2 regions of the Agrococcus carbonis genome follow, and region 1 is predicted to be linked to the other one. Evidence: predicted binding sites of a transcription regulator. Region 1 holds the regulator's gene; the other holds the start of a gene.
The links. Region 1 encodes LexA, which represses DNA repair genes until DNA is damaged. Its sites were predicted from a motif close to TCGAACANNTGTTCGA; they were not measured.

Region 1 (7,492 bases):
ATCGCTGATCGCGGGCTCCTTCTCGTTGGTGCTGTGTGCTGGTGCACGGCGAGAGAGGAGCCGGAACGCGAGCGGTGCCGCGCGGCTCAGCACCTGCGGCGACGGGCGCCTGGTGCTGCAGACCCGGTAGCCTGGAGACGGCTGCGGGTGGGATTGCTCCTCTTTCACCTCCGGGCGAATGCCCGAAACCTGCAGAAGCCTACCAGAGACAACCCTTCGGGAGAAGAACGCGATGTCCGACGCCGCCGAGCACACCCATCACGACGACGGCCTCGCCGAGGCTCGCGACATCGCGGAGGTGCCGGCGGTCGAGCTCATCAACACCGTCGCGATCCACCTCCTGAGCGCCGCGGCGGTCAAGGTCGGCCTCGCCGACGACCCCGAGCAGCAGCTCGACCTCGACGAGGCGCGCAAGCTCATCAACGCCCTCGCCGGGCTCGTGACGGCGGCGGCGCCCGAGGTGGGCAGCATCCACGCCGCGCCGCTGCGCGACGGCCTGCGCTCGGTGCAGCTCGCCTTCCGCGAGGCGAGCACGATCCCGGATGCGCCGGGCAAGGGCCCGGGCGAGAAGTTCACCGGCTCGGTCGTCTGAGCGCTCAGGCGCGGGCTGCCCAATCGGCCCGCGTCAGCGCGAGGGTCGCCTCGGCCGCGAGCGGGACGCGCACCGCTCCCCCGTCCCAGCGGTGCACGCGCACCGCGAGGCTCGCGATGCGCTCGCGCACGACGTCGGCCTCGCCGATCGCCGCGACCGCGCGCTGCACCTGCGCAGGTGCGTCGTGCTCGTCCGCGGCCGCGCCGACGAGCGCGTGCACCTCGAGGTCGGCGCCGGCGAGCGTGGAGCGGGGGTCGCCCGTGGCGAGCACGACGGCCTCCACGGCGGGCTGCGCGAACATCGCGGCGAGGACGACCGCGTGCACGCCCGGGTCCTCGACGCCCCACGTCCACGGCGCATCCGCGAGCAGGGCCTCGAGCATGGAGCGGCTCAGCACGAACTCGCTCTCGGCGCCCGGGTCGACGACGACGCGCGCGGGACCGTCGAGCGCCGCTGCGGCGGCGCGCTGCACGCTCGTCGGCACGGGGCGCGCCTTGGCGTTCCACGCCTGCATCGCCTGCACGTGCGAGAACATCGGCAGGATCGCGCCGCCGTCGGGCCCTGCGACCGTGACGATCGAGAGCTCCTGCGTCTTGTCGATCGTGCGGCCGCGCTCGTCGAGGCCCGTCTCCCCCGCCGCAGCGAGGAGCGGCACGAGGAGTCGCTCGCCGCGCAGCGCCTCGACGACGCCCGCGCGGCCGGCTTCCCCCGCGGCGAGCCTGCGCACCGACTCGAGGTAGCCCGCCGGCGCCGAGCCGTCGTCGTCGGCGTACGCCGTGTCGTGGTGCTGGAACGAGCGCCCCTCCCAGGGCCGCCCCGCCGAGTCGGCCTCGCGGCTCACGGCGGCGCCTAGCTGCCCGCGACGTCCAGCGCCGCGACGAGCGTGAAGGCTCCGGCGTAGAGCGCCTTGCCGACGATCGCGCCCTCGACGCCGTGCGGCACGAGCTCGCGCAGCGCCGCGATGTCGTCGAGGCTCGAGACCCCGCCCGAGGCGACGATCGGCTTCTGCGTGCGCTCCGCGACCTGCTTGAGGAGCTCGAGGTTCGGGCCCTTGAGCGTGCCGTCCTTCGTGACGTCGGTCACGACGTAGCGGCTGCAGCCCGCCGCCTCGAGCCGGTCGAGCACGTGCCACAGGTCACCGCCGTCCTGCGTCCAGCCGCGCGCGGCGAGCGTCGTGCCGCGCACGTCGAGACCCACCGCGATCTGGTCGCCGTACTCGGCGATGACCGCCGCGGTCCACTCGGGGTTCTCGAGCGCGGCGGTGCCGAGGTTGATGCGCTTGACGCCCGTGGCGAGCGCCGCCTCGAGGGACGCCTCGTCGCGGATGCCGCCGGAGAGCTCGACCTGCACGCGGCCCTTCACGGCCTTGATGACCTTCTTGATGACGCCGCGGTTGTCGCCGCGACCGAAGGCGGCGTCGAGGTCGACGAGGTGGATCCACTCGGCGCCCTGGCGCACCCAGTCCTCGGCCGCGTCGACCGGGCTGCCGAACGACGTCTCCGTGCCGGCCTTGCCCTGCGTGAGGCGCACCGCCTTGCCGTCGGCGACGTCGATGGCGGGGAGCAGCTGGAGCTTGGGCGACTGGTTGAAATCGGTCATGGCGATGCCTTCTTCGGTGGGTGGGCCGGTCGAGGGGCCGGTCGAGGAGCCGGTGCGATGCTACTCGCGCGGGTTCAGAGGCCGCGCACCCAGTTCGTGAGCAGCCGGATGCCGGCCTCCCCCGACTTCTCGGGGTGGAACTGGGTGGCGGAGAGCGGGCCGTTCTCGACGGCGGCCAGGAAGCGCTCGCCGTGCTCGGCCCAGGTCACGCGCGGCTGGCGCATGCGGGGATGCGGCTCGATCGTCCACTCGGTGGCCGCGTAGGAGTGCACGAAGTAGAAGCGCTCGTCGCGGATGCCGGCGAAGAGCTGCGAGTCCTCGGGCGCCTCGACCTCGGCCCAGCCCATGTGCGGCAGGACGTCGGCCTTGAGGCGGCGCACGGTGCCGGGCCACTCGTCGAGCGCGTTGGTGTGCACGCCGCCTTCCTCGCCCGCGGTGAAGAGCACCTGCATGCCGACGCAGATGCCGAGCACCGGACGCGTGCCCGCGAGCCGCCGGCCGATGAGCTCGCCCCCGCGGATCGCCTGGATCCCGGCCATGCACGCAGCCATCGAGCCGACGCCGGGCACGACGAGGCCGTCGGCCTCCATCACCGTGGCGCGGTCGGCCGTGAGCGTCACGTCGGCGCCGGCCGCCTCGAGCGCCTTCGCGGCCGAGTGGACGTTGCCGAGCCCGTAGTCGAGCAGGGCGACCGTGGGGCGGGGAGCCGTCACAGCGCTCCCTTGGTCGAGGGCACGCCGCTCACGCGCGCGTCGTGCTCGACGGCGACGCGCATCGCGCGCGCGAACGCCTTGAACTCGGCCTCGGCGATGTGGTGCGGGTCGCGGCCCGCGAGCACGTCGATGTGCGCGGTGATGCGCGCGTTGAGGGTGATGGCCTCGAAGACGTGCCGCACGAGCGAGCCCGTGAAGTGGCCGCCGATGCGGTGCAGCTCGAAGCCGGCGGGCTCGCCGCCGTGCACGAGGAACGGTCGGCCCGACAGGTCGACGACGGCCCGCGCGAGCGCCTCGTCGAGCGGCACGGTCGCGTCGCCGTAGCGGCGCACGCCCGACTTGTCGCCGAGCGCGTCGCGCAGCGCGAGCCCGAGGGCGATCGCGGTGTCCTCGACGGTGTGGTGCGCGTCGATGTCGATGTCGCCCGTCGCCGTGACCTCGAGGTCGATAAGCGAGTGCTTGGCGAAGGCCGTGAGCATGTGGTCGTAGAAGGGCACCGTCGTCGAGATGGACGACGTGCCGGTGCCGTCGAGGTCGAGGGAGAGCCGGATGGTGGACTCGCTCGTCGAGCGCTCGATGGTTGCGGTGCGGGCCATGCCTCGATCCTATGCGTCGGCCAGCTCGGCCATGGCCGAGAGCACCGCGGTCGTCTCGGCGGGCGTGCCGGCCGTGATGCGGAGCGTCCCGGGCAGCCCGACGTCGCGCACGAGGATGCCCCGGTCGAGCAGCGCGCGGAACGTCGCCTGCGGGTCGGCGACCCCGCCGACCAGCACGAAGTTGGCGTCCGAGGGGTAGGGCTGCAGGCCGAGGGCGCCGAGCTCGTCGACGATGCGGTCGCGCTGCTCGCGCAGCGCGTCGACCCTCGCGAGCATCGCGTCGCTGTGGCGGAGGGCTGCGATCGCGGCCGCCTGGGTGATGGCGGAGAGGTGGTAGGGCAGGCGCACGAGCCGCAGCGCGTCGATCACGGCGGGGTGCGCGGCGAGGTAGCCGACGCGCACGCCCGCGAACGCGAACGCCTTGCTCATCGTGCGCGAGACGAGCAGGCGCGGGAAGCGCTCGAGCAGCGACAGCGCGGTCTGGCTGCGGTCATGCGCGAACTCGGTGTAGGCCTCGTCGACGAGCACGATGCCGCTCGCTGCCTCGGCCGCGGCCTCGATCACGTCGAGGCCGAGCGGCGTGCCCGTGGGGTTGTTCGGCGTGCACAGGAACACGACGTCGGGGTCGTGCTCGGCGATCGCCGCGCGGACCGCGTCCGGGGTGAGCGTGAAGTCGGCGGCGCGCGGCACGGGTACCCAGCGCATCCCGACGCCCTGCGCGAGCAGCGGGTACATCGAGTAGGTCGGCGTGAACGAGAGCAGCGAGCGGCCCGGGCCGCCGAAGGCCTGCAGCACGTGCTGCAGCACCTCGTTCGAACCGTTGCCTGCCCAGATGTGCGCCGGCGTCAGTCCGTGCCCGAGGTACTCCGCGAAGCCCCGGCGCAGCGCGTCGAACTCGCGATCGGGGTAGCGGTTGGCATCCGGGAGCGCGCGCGCGATCTCCTGCACGATGTCGAGCGCCACCTCCTCCGGCACCCGATAGGCGTTCTCGTTGACGTTCAGCCGCACGGGCACCTCGAGCTGCGGCGCGCCGTACGGCGTCAGGCCACGGAGGTCGTCGCGGATCGGGAGGTCGTCGAGGCTCGTCACCGAACCAGCCTAGGACGGAGGCGGTGCGGCGCGCGGCGCGCGACGCTCAGCGCGAGTAGTGCGCGGGGATCGCGAGCTGCTCGCCGGGCTGGATCGCTCCGCGGATGCCGTTGAGCAGCTCGATCTCGGCGACGACGTCGCGCGGGTCGGCCTCGGGCGCGACCGACGCGGCGATCTGCCACAGCGACTGACCCGGCACGACCGTGACGGTCTCGAGCTCGACCGTCGCCGTCGACGACGACGCGACAGCACCGGCGACGGCGTCGCCGAGCACGCCGGCGCCGGCGAGCGCACCGGCCGCGAGCACGGGTGCGGCGACGAGGAGGGCGAGCGCCCTGCGGCCGCGCGCGGTCATCCGGATGCGGATCGGCGCTGCGGTGGTGGCGATGGCAGTCATCGGGACTCCTCTCGTTGGGATCCGCAGACGATGCTCGGCCGGGAGCATCGTCTGCGAATCTCTGTTTCGAACCTATCTTCGAGTGACCGGATGCGTCAAGCCCTGCCGCGCAAGTTCTGCGCGACACGCTCGAACATCCGTTTGATCCGGGCGTCCTGTCGGATACGCTTTCGAACCACGAGGAGTCAATCGCGGGCCACTGACATCGCGTCACGACCGCTGAGCCGACGAGAGAGCGGAGCGGGCATGACGAGGCAGCTGAGCGAGAAGCAGCAGGCGATCCTGAGGGTCATCCAGCAGGCGGTGCGACAGCGGGGCTACCCGCCCAGCTACCGCGAGATCGGCGATGCCGTAGGCCTGTCCTCGCTCTCGAGCGTGACGCACCAGCTGGGCCAGCTCGAGCTCGCCGGCATGATCCGCCGCGATCCCGCGCGCCCGCGCGCGATCGAGGTGCTGGTGGCGGACGACGCCGACGAGACCGTCGGCAGCATCGAGCAGGCCGCGTTCGTCCCCATGGTGGGGCGCATCGCCGCCGGCATCCCGATCACCGCCGAGGAGCAGATCGAGGACGTCATGCCGCTGCCGAAGCAGCTCGTGGGCAGCGGCGGCGACCTCTTCATGCTCAAGGTGGTGGGCGACTCGATGATCGACGCAGCCATCTGCGACGGCGACTGGGTCGTCGTGCGCCAGCAGCGCGACGCGGTCAACGGCGACATCGTCGCGGCCATGCTCGACGGCGAGGCCACGGTCAAGGTCTTCAAGCAGCGCGACGGCCACACGTGGCTGCTGCCGCGCAACTCGGCCTTCGAGCCGATCCTCGGCGACGAGTCCGAGGTGCTCGGCAAGGTCGTCGCGGTCCTCCGCGCGATCTAGCCGGTAGATCCAGCCGCGCGCTGCCGCGCCGCGACCGACGCGGTTCGGCGCGCCGGGGCCTAGCTCGTCGCGGGGTCCACCCGGAACTCGGCGAGCTGCGGCAGCACGGCCTCGGAGACCTTTGCGTCGATGCGCGTCCCTGCCTCCTCGTACTGCTCGTGCACGACCTCGAACCGGTCGTGCAGCATCGCCACGACATCGCCGCGGTCGAAGGGCACGAGCAGCGACACCGGCAGCTCGGGCCGCGGCAGCAGCTCGCCGATGCGGGCGAGGATCTCGTCGACGCCCTCCCCCGTGCGCGCGGAGGCGAAGATCGCATCCGGCTGCAGGCCCCGCAGCACGAGCCGGTCGTCGTCGCTGATGAGGTCGGCCTTGTTGAACACGACGATCTCGGGGATCGAGCGCGCACCGGTCTCCCCCAGCACGTCGCGCACCGTCGCGATCTGCGAGGCGGGGTCCGCGTGGCTCGCGTCGACCACGTGGACGATCACCTCCGACTCGGACACCTCCTCGAGCGTCGACCGGAACGCCTCGACGAGCTGGTGCGGCAGGTTGCGGACGAAGCCGACGGTGTCGGCGATCGTGAACTCGCGCCCATCCGGCGTGCGGGCGCGCCGCACGGTCGCGTCGAGCGTCGCGAAGAGCGCGTTCTCGACCAGCACGCCCGCGCCGGTGATGCGGTTGAGCAGCGACGACTTGCCCGCGTTCGTGTAACCGGCGATCGCGACGCCCGGCACCTCGAAGCGGTCCCGGTTCGCGCGCTTCGCCGCTCGGGCGGGTGCGAAGCCCTTGATCTGCTTGCGCAGCCGCGCCATCCGCGTGTGGATGCGACGGCGATCGAGCTCGATCTTCGTCTCACCCGGTCCGCGCGAGCCCATGCCGGCGCCCTGGCCGCCGACCTGCCCACCGGCCTGGCGCGACATCGACTCGCCCCAGCCGCGCAGGCGCGGCAGCAGGTACTCGAGCTGCGCGAGCTCGACCTGGGCCTTGCCCTCGCGGCTCTTGGCGTGCTGGCTGAAGATGTCGAGGATGACCGCCGTGCGGTCGATGACCTTGACCTTCACGCGATCCTCGAGCGCACGACGCTGGCTCGGCGAGAGCTCGCTGTCGGCGACGACGGTGTCGGCGCCGAGCTCCTGCACGATCGCGGCGAGCTCCTCGGCCTTGCCGCGCCCCACGTAGGTCGCGGGATCGGGGTTGGGCCGCCGCTGCAGCATGCCGTCGAGCACGCGGGCGCCCGCGGTCTCGGCGAGCGCCGCGAGCTCGCGGAGCGAGTGCTCCGCGTCCTCGGCGGATCCGGAGTGGACGCCGACGAGCACGACGTTCTCGAGCCGCAGCTGCCGGTACTCGACCTCGGTGACGTCCTCGAGCTCGGTGCGGAGCCCGTCGACGCGGCGCAGCGCCGCGCGCTCCTCGCGGTCGTACTGCTCGCCGTCGGTGTCGGCGAGGCCGTCGTCGGCCTGGAGCGCCTGCGCGCGCTCGGAGAGCACCGCGCCCTCCGCGGGCTGCGCCCAGGCGAGGATGCGCTCCATCGCGCGGTCGCCGGGGTGGTCCTGCGGTTCTGCCATCGTGGAGTCCTTCGCTACTGTCGTGTCCGTGCCGGACCACTACTTCTCTGCCGAGCCCGTCGCAC
Region 2 (7,492 bases), 460 kb from region 1:
CCCCCGTGTGCTCGGCCGCGAGCGCCATCGTGTGCGACATGGCGCCGAGCATGCCGAGGCCCAGGAGGTCGAACTTCACGAGGCCCATCCACTCGCAGTCGTCCTTGTCCCACTGCAGCACGGTGCGGCCCTCCATGCGCGCCGGCTCGATGGGGCACACGGTGCCGACCGGCTGCTCGGTGAGCACCATGCCGCCCGAGTGGATGCCGAGGTGCCGGGGCGCGTGCAGGAACTCGCCCGCCAGCAGCGCCACCGGCTCGGGGATCGTCTCGACGTCGACCTGCGAGTACGACTCGACCGACTTCGACCACGCGTTCTGCTGGCCCACCGCGTAGCCGAGCGCCTTCGCCGCGTCGCGCACCGCCGACTTGGGCCGGTAGGTGATGACGTTCGCGACCTGCGCGGCGTTGCGGCGGCCGTAGCGCTCGTAGACGTGCTGGATGACCTCCTCGCGGCGGCCGGCGTCGAAGTCGATGTCGATGTCGGGCTCCTCCTCGCGCATCATCGAGATGAAGCGCTCGAAGGGCAGCCGGTAGCGGATGGGGTCGACAGCGGTGATGCCGAGGATGAAGCACACCGCGCTCGCGACGGCGCTGCCGCGGCCCTGGCAGAGGATGCCGCGCGAGTGCGCGAAGTCGGAGATCTCGAAGACGATGAGGAAGTAGCCGGCGAAGCCCTTCTGCTCGATGAGCGCGAGCTCGTGCTCGAGCCGCTCGGTCACGTGCGCGGCCGGCCGGCCTGCGGCGTCGGTCGCGTAGACGCGCGGCAGCCGCTCGGCGACGAGCGCCCGGAGCCATGTCATCGGCGTGTGGCCCTCGGGCACCTCGGTCGCCGGCAGCTTCGGCGAGGCGGCGCGCAGGTCGAAGGCGAGCGCGCGGCCGAGCGCGGCGGCGGTGTCGATCGCGCCGGGGAATGCGCGGAAGCGGCGGGCCATGACGGCGCCCGAGCGCAGCGACGGCACGCCGCCCGCCGGCAGCCACGCGTCGAGCTCGTCGATCGAGCGGCGGGCGCGCACCGCGGCGACCGCGTCGCCGAGCTGCTGCCGGGCGGGGGATGCGATGTGGGCGTTCGTCGTCGCGATGAGCGGCAGGCGGCGGGCCTCGGCGAGCTGTGCGAGCACGCGGTTGCGCTCGAAGTCGCGCGGGTCGCCGATGTCGGCGAGCTCGACCACGATGCGGTCGCGGCCGAAGAGCGACGCGAGCCGGTCGATCTCGTGGGCCGCCGCATCCGCCCCCTCGGGGCTCGCGCCGAAGCGGTCGAGCGCCTGCCGCACGGTGCCCTTGCGGCAGCCCGTGAGGATCATCCACTCGCCGCGCGCCGCCTCCGCGAGCCGCTCGAGCTCGAAGATCGGCCGCCCCTTCTCGCCCGGCCCGTGGTGGTCGGTCGCGAGGTAGCCGTCGGTGAGCGCCGACGCGAGCGCCGAGTAGCCGGCCGGGCCGGTCGCGAGCGCGACGAGGTGGCTGCCGTCGGGGTCGGGGATGCCGTTCTGGGGCGTCTCGAGCCCGAGCGAGAACTCGGTGCCGAACACCGTCGGCAGCTGCGCCTCGGCGGCGGCCTCGGCGAAGCGCACGGCGCCGTAGAGGCCGTCGTGGTCGACGAGCGCGAGCGCCTCGAGGCCGAGCCTGCGCGCCTCGTTGACGAGCTCGGCGGGGCTCGACGCGCCGTCGAGGAACGAGTAGTGCGAGTGCGCGTGCAGCTCGGCATACGGGGTGACCGCGCTGTCGCCGGGCACGCGGATGCGGGGGCGGCGAGCGTCGTCGAGGTCGTCGGGGTGCCGGGCGGCCTTGCCCGCGCCGACGTCGCGGTCGCTGAGGATGCCCTCGAGCTCGCGCCAGGGCATCGACGGGTTGTTCCAGCCGGCCACGGGTCACCCCCTCCCCGCGCGGCGGCACTGCCCGGGCCCTGCAGGGCACCCGCGCCGCGGATCGCTAGGCATAGCGGCCCTCCGCGACCCACGCGCCGTCGGCGTGCAGCAGCACCCACGCCTCGCCCTCGCCGTCGAGCAGCTGCAGCCGGTGCACCGTCGTGCCGAGCTCGCGCCGCCGGATCGGCCACGGCCCCGCCCACGCGACCACCCGGCGGCGAGCGGCGGCGGGCGGGGAGAAGACGGCGGGGGATGCCGCGCGCTCGTCGAGCGCGCCGGGCTCGACCGCGGCCCCCGCGGCATCGGTGAGCAGCACCGGCAGCGGCGGCCGGAAGACGACCGACGGCCGCGGTGCGGGCAGCGCGCCGGGCCACGGCCCCGCCGGCTGCGGCGGCGCCGCATCGCCCCACGGCGTGAGCACGCCGCGCTCGGCGAGCAGCCGGCCGCCGCCGGTGGCGGCTGTGAGCACGGCCTCGCGGCCGAGCTTGCTCTGCAGCCGCTCGAGCGCGTGCCGGGTGCGGTCGTCGATGCCGGTGCCGCCCCACAGGCCCGGCATGTGCTCGGTCGCCGCGTCGAGGCGCTCGGGCAGCGCCTGCACCTCGACGAGCGCCGAGCCGAGGTCGCTCTCGGTGAGCTGCCACCGCATCCGGTCGACGATGTCGCCCGCGCGCAGGAACCCCGGCTGGCGCCAGAGCCGCTCGCTCACGCGCCCCTCCTCACCGCGCAGCACGATGCGCAGCTCGCTGCATACGAGCCGCTGCTCGGCGAGCTGCCGCACGAAGCGCTCGACCGGCTCGCGCACCGCGAGCGCGAGCTCGGCGACGCCCTCGAGCCCGGGCTCGAACGCGAGCCGCAGCACCCGCTCCTCCCCCAGCCCCGCGTCGTCGATGCGACGGTCGTCGAGCCCGCGGGCGCGCGCGAGCGCGACGAGCCCCGCCTGCCCGAACCGGTCGCGGATGCTCGCGTCGGGCAGCCGCGCGAAGCCGCCGAGGGTGTGCACGCCGAGGCGGTGCAGCATGCTCGGCAGCTCGTCGTCGCCGAGCACGCCGACCGGCAGGGGCGCGAGGAACTCGGCGCTGCGGCCCGGCGGCACGATCGTCTCGCCGGCGCCGGCAGCGGCGCCCGCGGTCGCCGCGAGCTCGGCGGTGAAGCGGTCGTCGGCGACACCGAAAGCCGCCGTGAGCCCGAGCCCGGCGAGCGCGTCCCGCACCGCGCCGACCGCCCGCGGCTCGGAGCCGTAGAACCGGGTCGCCCCGCGCATCCGGAACGCGAGCCCGCCGTCGCCGATCGACTGCGCCGCAGGCACGACCGCGAGCACCGCCCGCACCACCTGCTCGAACGCGAGCGCCTCGCCCACCGGGTCGGCGGGAGCGAGCGCGAGCATCGGCGAGGCCGCCTGCGCGTCGCGCACCCGCATGCCCGCCCGCACGCCGTCGGCGCGGGCGCCGGCATCGCACGCGACGACGCGCAGCGCGTGCACGACCGCGCCCGGTGCGCCGGCCTCGCCGCCGGCCGGCAGCGCGCCCGTCCGCCGGGCGACGACGACCGGCCAGTCGGGCACCCGCAGCACGCCGACGCGCGTCTCGCGCGGGCGGCTGCGCGTGGCTGCCTCGCGCTCCCCGGTCTCGATCGTCATGCATCCATGATCGAACACACGTTCGAACATGGCAAGCGGATGCGGTGTGTCGCAGTGGTCCTCGACGGCCCCGGGCGCGCAGAGGTGCGGGGCGCCCGATGGACGCCCCGCACCCCGTCGTGATGGATCAGGACATGGTGCGCTCGCGGCGACGGCCGCGCATCAGCATCATGCCCAGCGCCAGCAGCACCAGCGCGGGCAGCGCGAGGCCGCTCGCGTCGGCACCGGTCACCGGCAGCTCAGCCGCGGCGGCGGGCAGCGACGCCCGACCGTCCCCGGCCGCACCCGTCTCGCCGCCGTCATCCGCCTTGCCCGGCTGCTCCGGGTTCGGCTGGTGGGGCGACTCCGAGTCCGGGCACTCCGCCTGCGGCGGCTCCGGGCACTCGTGCTCCGGGGGCTCCGGGCACTCGTGCTTCGGCGGCTCGGGGCACTCCTCCTCAGGAGGCTCCGACTCCTCGCCGCACTCGTGGCCCCAGCGGTCGGATCCGGAGATCACCATGGGGCACGACTCGGCGACGGCCGAACCGACGGATCCGACGCTCGTCGCGTCACCGAAGACGGCGATCGCGTTGCCGCTCCAGTTCGTGGCGTGCGCCGTGCTGGTCACCTGCTGGTTGCCCGAGAGCACACCACCGCTGCCGGACGAGATCACCGTGGGCGACGAGGTCGCCCGGGCGGACCCGACGGAGTGGTGGCTGCGCGCGTCGCCGAAGAGCGCCACGGCGTTGCCGCTGACGTTCATCGCCTCAGCCTCGGACGAGACCTGCTGGTTGCCCGACATGAGACCGCCGCTGCCCGAGGAGCGGACGTACGGCGACGAGGTCGCCTCCGCCGAGCCCTCCGAGCCGCGGCTGGTCGCGTCGCCGAAGACGGCCAGAGCGTTGCCGCTCCAGTTCTCCGCCGACGCCGAGCTCGTCACCTGCTGGTTGCCCGACAGGACACCGTCGCTGCCGGAGGAGTGGACGCGGGGCGACGACGTCGCCTCGGCCGATCCCTCGGACCACGAGGAGTGGGCATCGCCGAAGAGCGCCACGGCGTTGCCGCTGACGTTCATCGCCTCAGCCTCGGACGAGACCTGCTGGTTCCCGGACAGCAGACCGTCGCTGCCGTGGGACCGGACGTAGGGCGACGAGGTCGCCTCCGCCGATCCGTACGAGCCGCGGCTGGTCGCGTCGCCGCCCATCGCCAGAGCGTTGCCGCTCCAGTTCGTGGCCGACGCCGAGCTGGTGACCTGCTGGTTGCCGGAGAGGACACCATCGCTGCCCGAGGAGTGGACGCGGGGCGACGACGTCGCCTCGGCCCAGCCCTCGGAGTGGTGGCTGCGTGCATCGCCGAGGAGCGCCACGGCGTTGCCGCTGACGTTCATCGCCTCAGCATCCGAGGTCACCTGCTGGTTGCCCGACAGGAGGCCGTCGCTGCCGTGGGACCGGACGTACGGCGACGAGGTCGCCTCCGCCGATCCGTACGAGCCGCGGCTGCTCGCGTCGCCGAGGACCGCCAGAGCGTTGCCGCTCCAGTTCTCCGCGGACGCCGCGCTCATCACCTGCTGGTTGCCCGAGCCCATGCCGTCGCTGCCGGAGGAGTGGACGCGGGGCGACGAGGTCGCCTCGGCCGATCCCTCGGACCACGAGGAGTGGGCGTCGCCGAAGAGCGCCACGGCGTTGCCGCTGACGTTCATCGCCTCAGCCTCGGACGAGACCTGCTGGTTCCCGGACAGCAGACCGTCGCTGCCGTGGGACCGGACGTAGGGCGACGAGGTCGCCTCCGCCGATCCGTACGAGCCGCGGCTGGTCGCGTCGCCGCCCATCGCCAGAGCGTTGCCGCTCCAGTTCGTGGCCGACGCCGAGCTGGTGACCTGCTGGTTGCCGGAGAGGACACCATCGCTGCCCGAGGAGTGGACGCGGGGCGACGACGTCGCCTCGGCCCAGCCCTCGGAGTGGTGGCTGCGTGCATCGCCGAGGAGCGCCACGGCGTTGCCGCTGACGTTCATCGCCTCAGCATCCGAGGTCACCTGCTGGTTGCCCGACAGGAGGCCGTCGCTGCCGTGGGACCGGACGTACGGCGACGAGGTCGCCTCCGCCGATCCGTACGAGCCGCGGCTGCTCGCGTCGCCGAGGACCGCCAGAGCGTTGCCGCTCCAGTTCTCCGCGGACGCCGCGCTCATCACCTGCTGGTTGCCCGAGCCCATGCCGTCGCTGCCGGAGGAGTGGACGCGGGGCGACGAGGTCGCCTCGGCCGATCCCTCGGACCACGAGGAGTGGGCGTCGCCGAGGAGCGCGACAGCGTTGCCGCTGACGTTCATCGCCGACGCGTCGGACATCACCTGCTGGTTGCCCGACAGGACACCGTCGCTGCCGTGGGACCGGACGTAGGGCGACGAGGTCGCCTCCGCCGATCCGTACGAGCCGCGGCTGGTGGCGTCGCCGAGCACGGCCAGAGCGTTGCCGCTCCAGTTCGTGGCCGACGCCGAGCTCATCACCTGCTGGTTGCCCGAGCCCATCCCGTCGCTTCCCGACGAGTGCACCCGCGGCGACGAGGTCGCCTCGGCCCATCCGTCGGAGTGGTGGCTCGACGCGTCGCCGAGGAGCGCAACGGCATTGCCGCTGACGTTCATCGCCTCAGCATCGGACCAGACCTGCTGGTTGCCCGAGAGCAGACCATCGCTGCCGTGGGAGCGGACGTAGGGCGACGAGGTCGCCGTGGCCGATCCTTCGGATCCCCTGCTCGACGCATCCCCGAGCACCGCGAGAGCGTTGCCGCTCCAGTTGGTGGCCGAGGCCGAGCTCATCACCTGCTGGTTGCCCGAGAGCATCCCCTCACTGCCGGACGAGTGCACCCGCGGCGACGACGTCGCCTCGGCCGAGCCCTCCGACCACGAGCTCCGCGCGTCGCCGAGGAGCGCAACGGCATTGCCGCTGACGTTCATCGCCGAAGCCTCGGAGCTGACGTGCTGGTTGCCCGACAGCATCCCATCGCTGCCGTGCGAGCGGACGGACGGCGACGAGGTCGCCGTGGCCGATCCTTCGGATCCCCTGCTCGACGCGTCCCCGAACACCGCAAGAGCGTTGCCGCTCCAGTTCGTGGCCGACGCCGTGCTGGTCACCTGCTGGTTCCCCGAGAGGAGACCGTCGCTGCCCGACGAGTGGACGCGCGGCGACGAGGTCGCCTCCGCCCAGCCGTCGGAGTGGTGGCTCGAGGCGTCGCCGAAGAGCGCCACGGCGTTGCCGCTGACGTTCATCGCCTCAGCCTCGGACGAGACCTGCTGGTTGCCCGAGCCCATCCCGTCGCTGCCCGACGAGGCGACGCGCGGCGACGACGTCGCCTCCGCCGAACCCGTCGAGTCCTCGCTCGTCGCGTCCCCGAACACCGCAAGAGCGTTGCCGCTCCAGTTCGTGGCCGTGGCCGAGCTGGTCACCTGCTGGTTGCCCGACAGGAGACCCTCGCTGCCCGACGAGTGGACGCGCGGCGACGACGTCGCCTCCGCCGAACCCGTCGAGTCCTCGCTCGTGGCGTCGCCGAAGACCGCAACGGCGTTGCCGCTGACGTTCGTCGCCTCAGCCTCGGACGAGACCTGCTGGTTGCCCGAGAGCATCCCCTCACTGCCCGACGAGCGCACCTGCGGCGACGACGTCGCCTCGGCCGAACCCGTCGAGTCCTCGCTCGTCGCGTCACCGAACACGGAGACGGCGTTGCCGCTCCAGTTGGTGGCCGTGGCCGAGCTGGTCACCTGCTGGTTGCCCGACAGGAGACCCTCGCCGCCCGACGACTCGACCTCGGGCGACGACGTCGCCTCCGCCGAACCCGTCGAGCCCTCGCTCAGCGCGCTGCCGAACACGGAGATCGCGTTGCCGCTGATGTTCCATGCGCCGGCCGTGCTCCAAGCCTGCTGGTTGCCGAAGAGCAGCCAGCCCATGAACGACGCCACCCAGTCCGACTCGCCCGAGGACGAGACCGACGGGGACGACGTCGCGGTCGCCGACCCGACAGAGCCG

Region 2: a site for LexA is predicted at 3,511-3,526, ahead of BLT67_RS09905 (DNA polymerase Y family protein). Genes of this name have one in related genera too.

What each region holds. Positions count from the first base shown of each region.
Region 1 covers NZ_LT629734.1:2,503,482-2,510,973, reverse strand. Annotated here, with positions in the region: gene infC (translation initiation factor IF-3) at 1-93, opposite strand, end outside; gene BLT67_RS12050 (DUF1844 domain-containing protein) at 233-592, shown strand; gene BLT67_RS12045 (SseB family protein) at 597-1,433, opposite strand; gene priA (bifunctional 1-(5-phosphoribosyl)-5-((5-phosphoribosylamino)methylideneamino)imidazole-4-carboxamide isomerase/phosphoribosylanthranilate isomerase PriA) at 1,442-2,191, opposite strand; gene hisH (imidazole glycerol phosphate synthase subunit HisH) at 2,266-2,904, opposite strand; gene hisB (imidazoleglycerol-phosphate dehydratase HisB) at 2,901-3,500, opposite strand; gene BLT67_RS12025 (histidinol-phosphate transaminase) at 3,510-4,589, opposite strand; gene BLT67_RS12020 (LysM peptidoglycan-binding domain-containing protein) at 4,636-4,986, opposite strand; gene lexA (transcriptional repressor LexA) at 5,233-5,859, shown strand; gene hflX (GTPase HflX) at 5,919-7,427, opposite strand; gene BLT67_RS12005 (class I SAM-dependent methyltransferase) at 7,450-7,492, shown strand, end outside.
Region 2 covers NZ_LT629734.1:2,045,876-2,053,367, reverse strand. Annotated here, with positions in the region: gene BLT67_RS09910 (error-prone DNA polymerase) at 1-1,840, opposite strand, end outside; gene BLT67_RS09905 (DNA polymerase Y family protein) at 1,929-3,500, opposite strand; gene BLT67_RS13450 (hypothetical protein) at 3,628-6,288, opposite strand; gene BLT67_RS13445 (hypothetical protein) at 6,269-7,492, shown strand, end outside.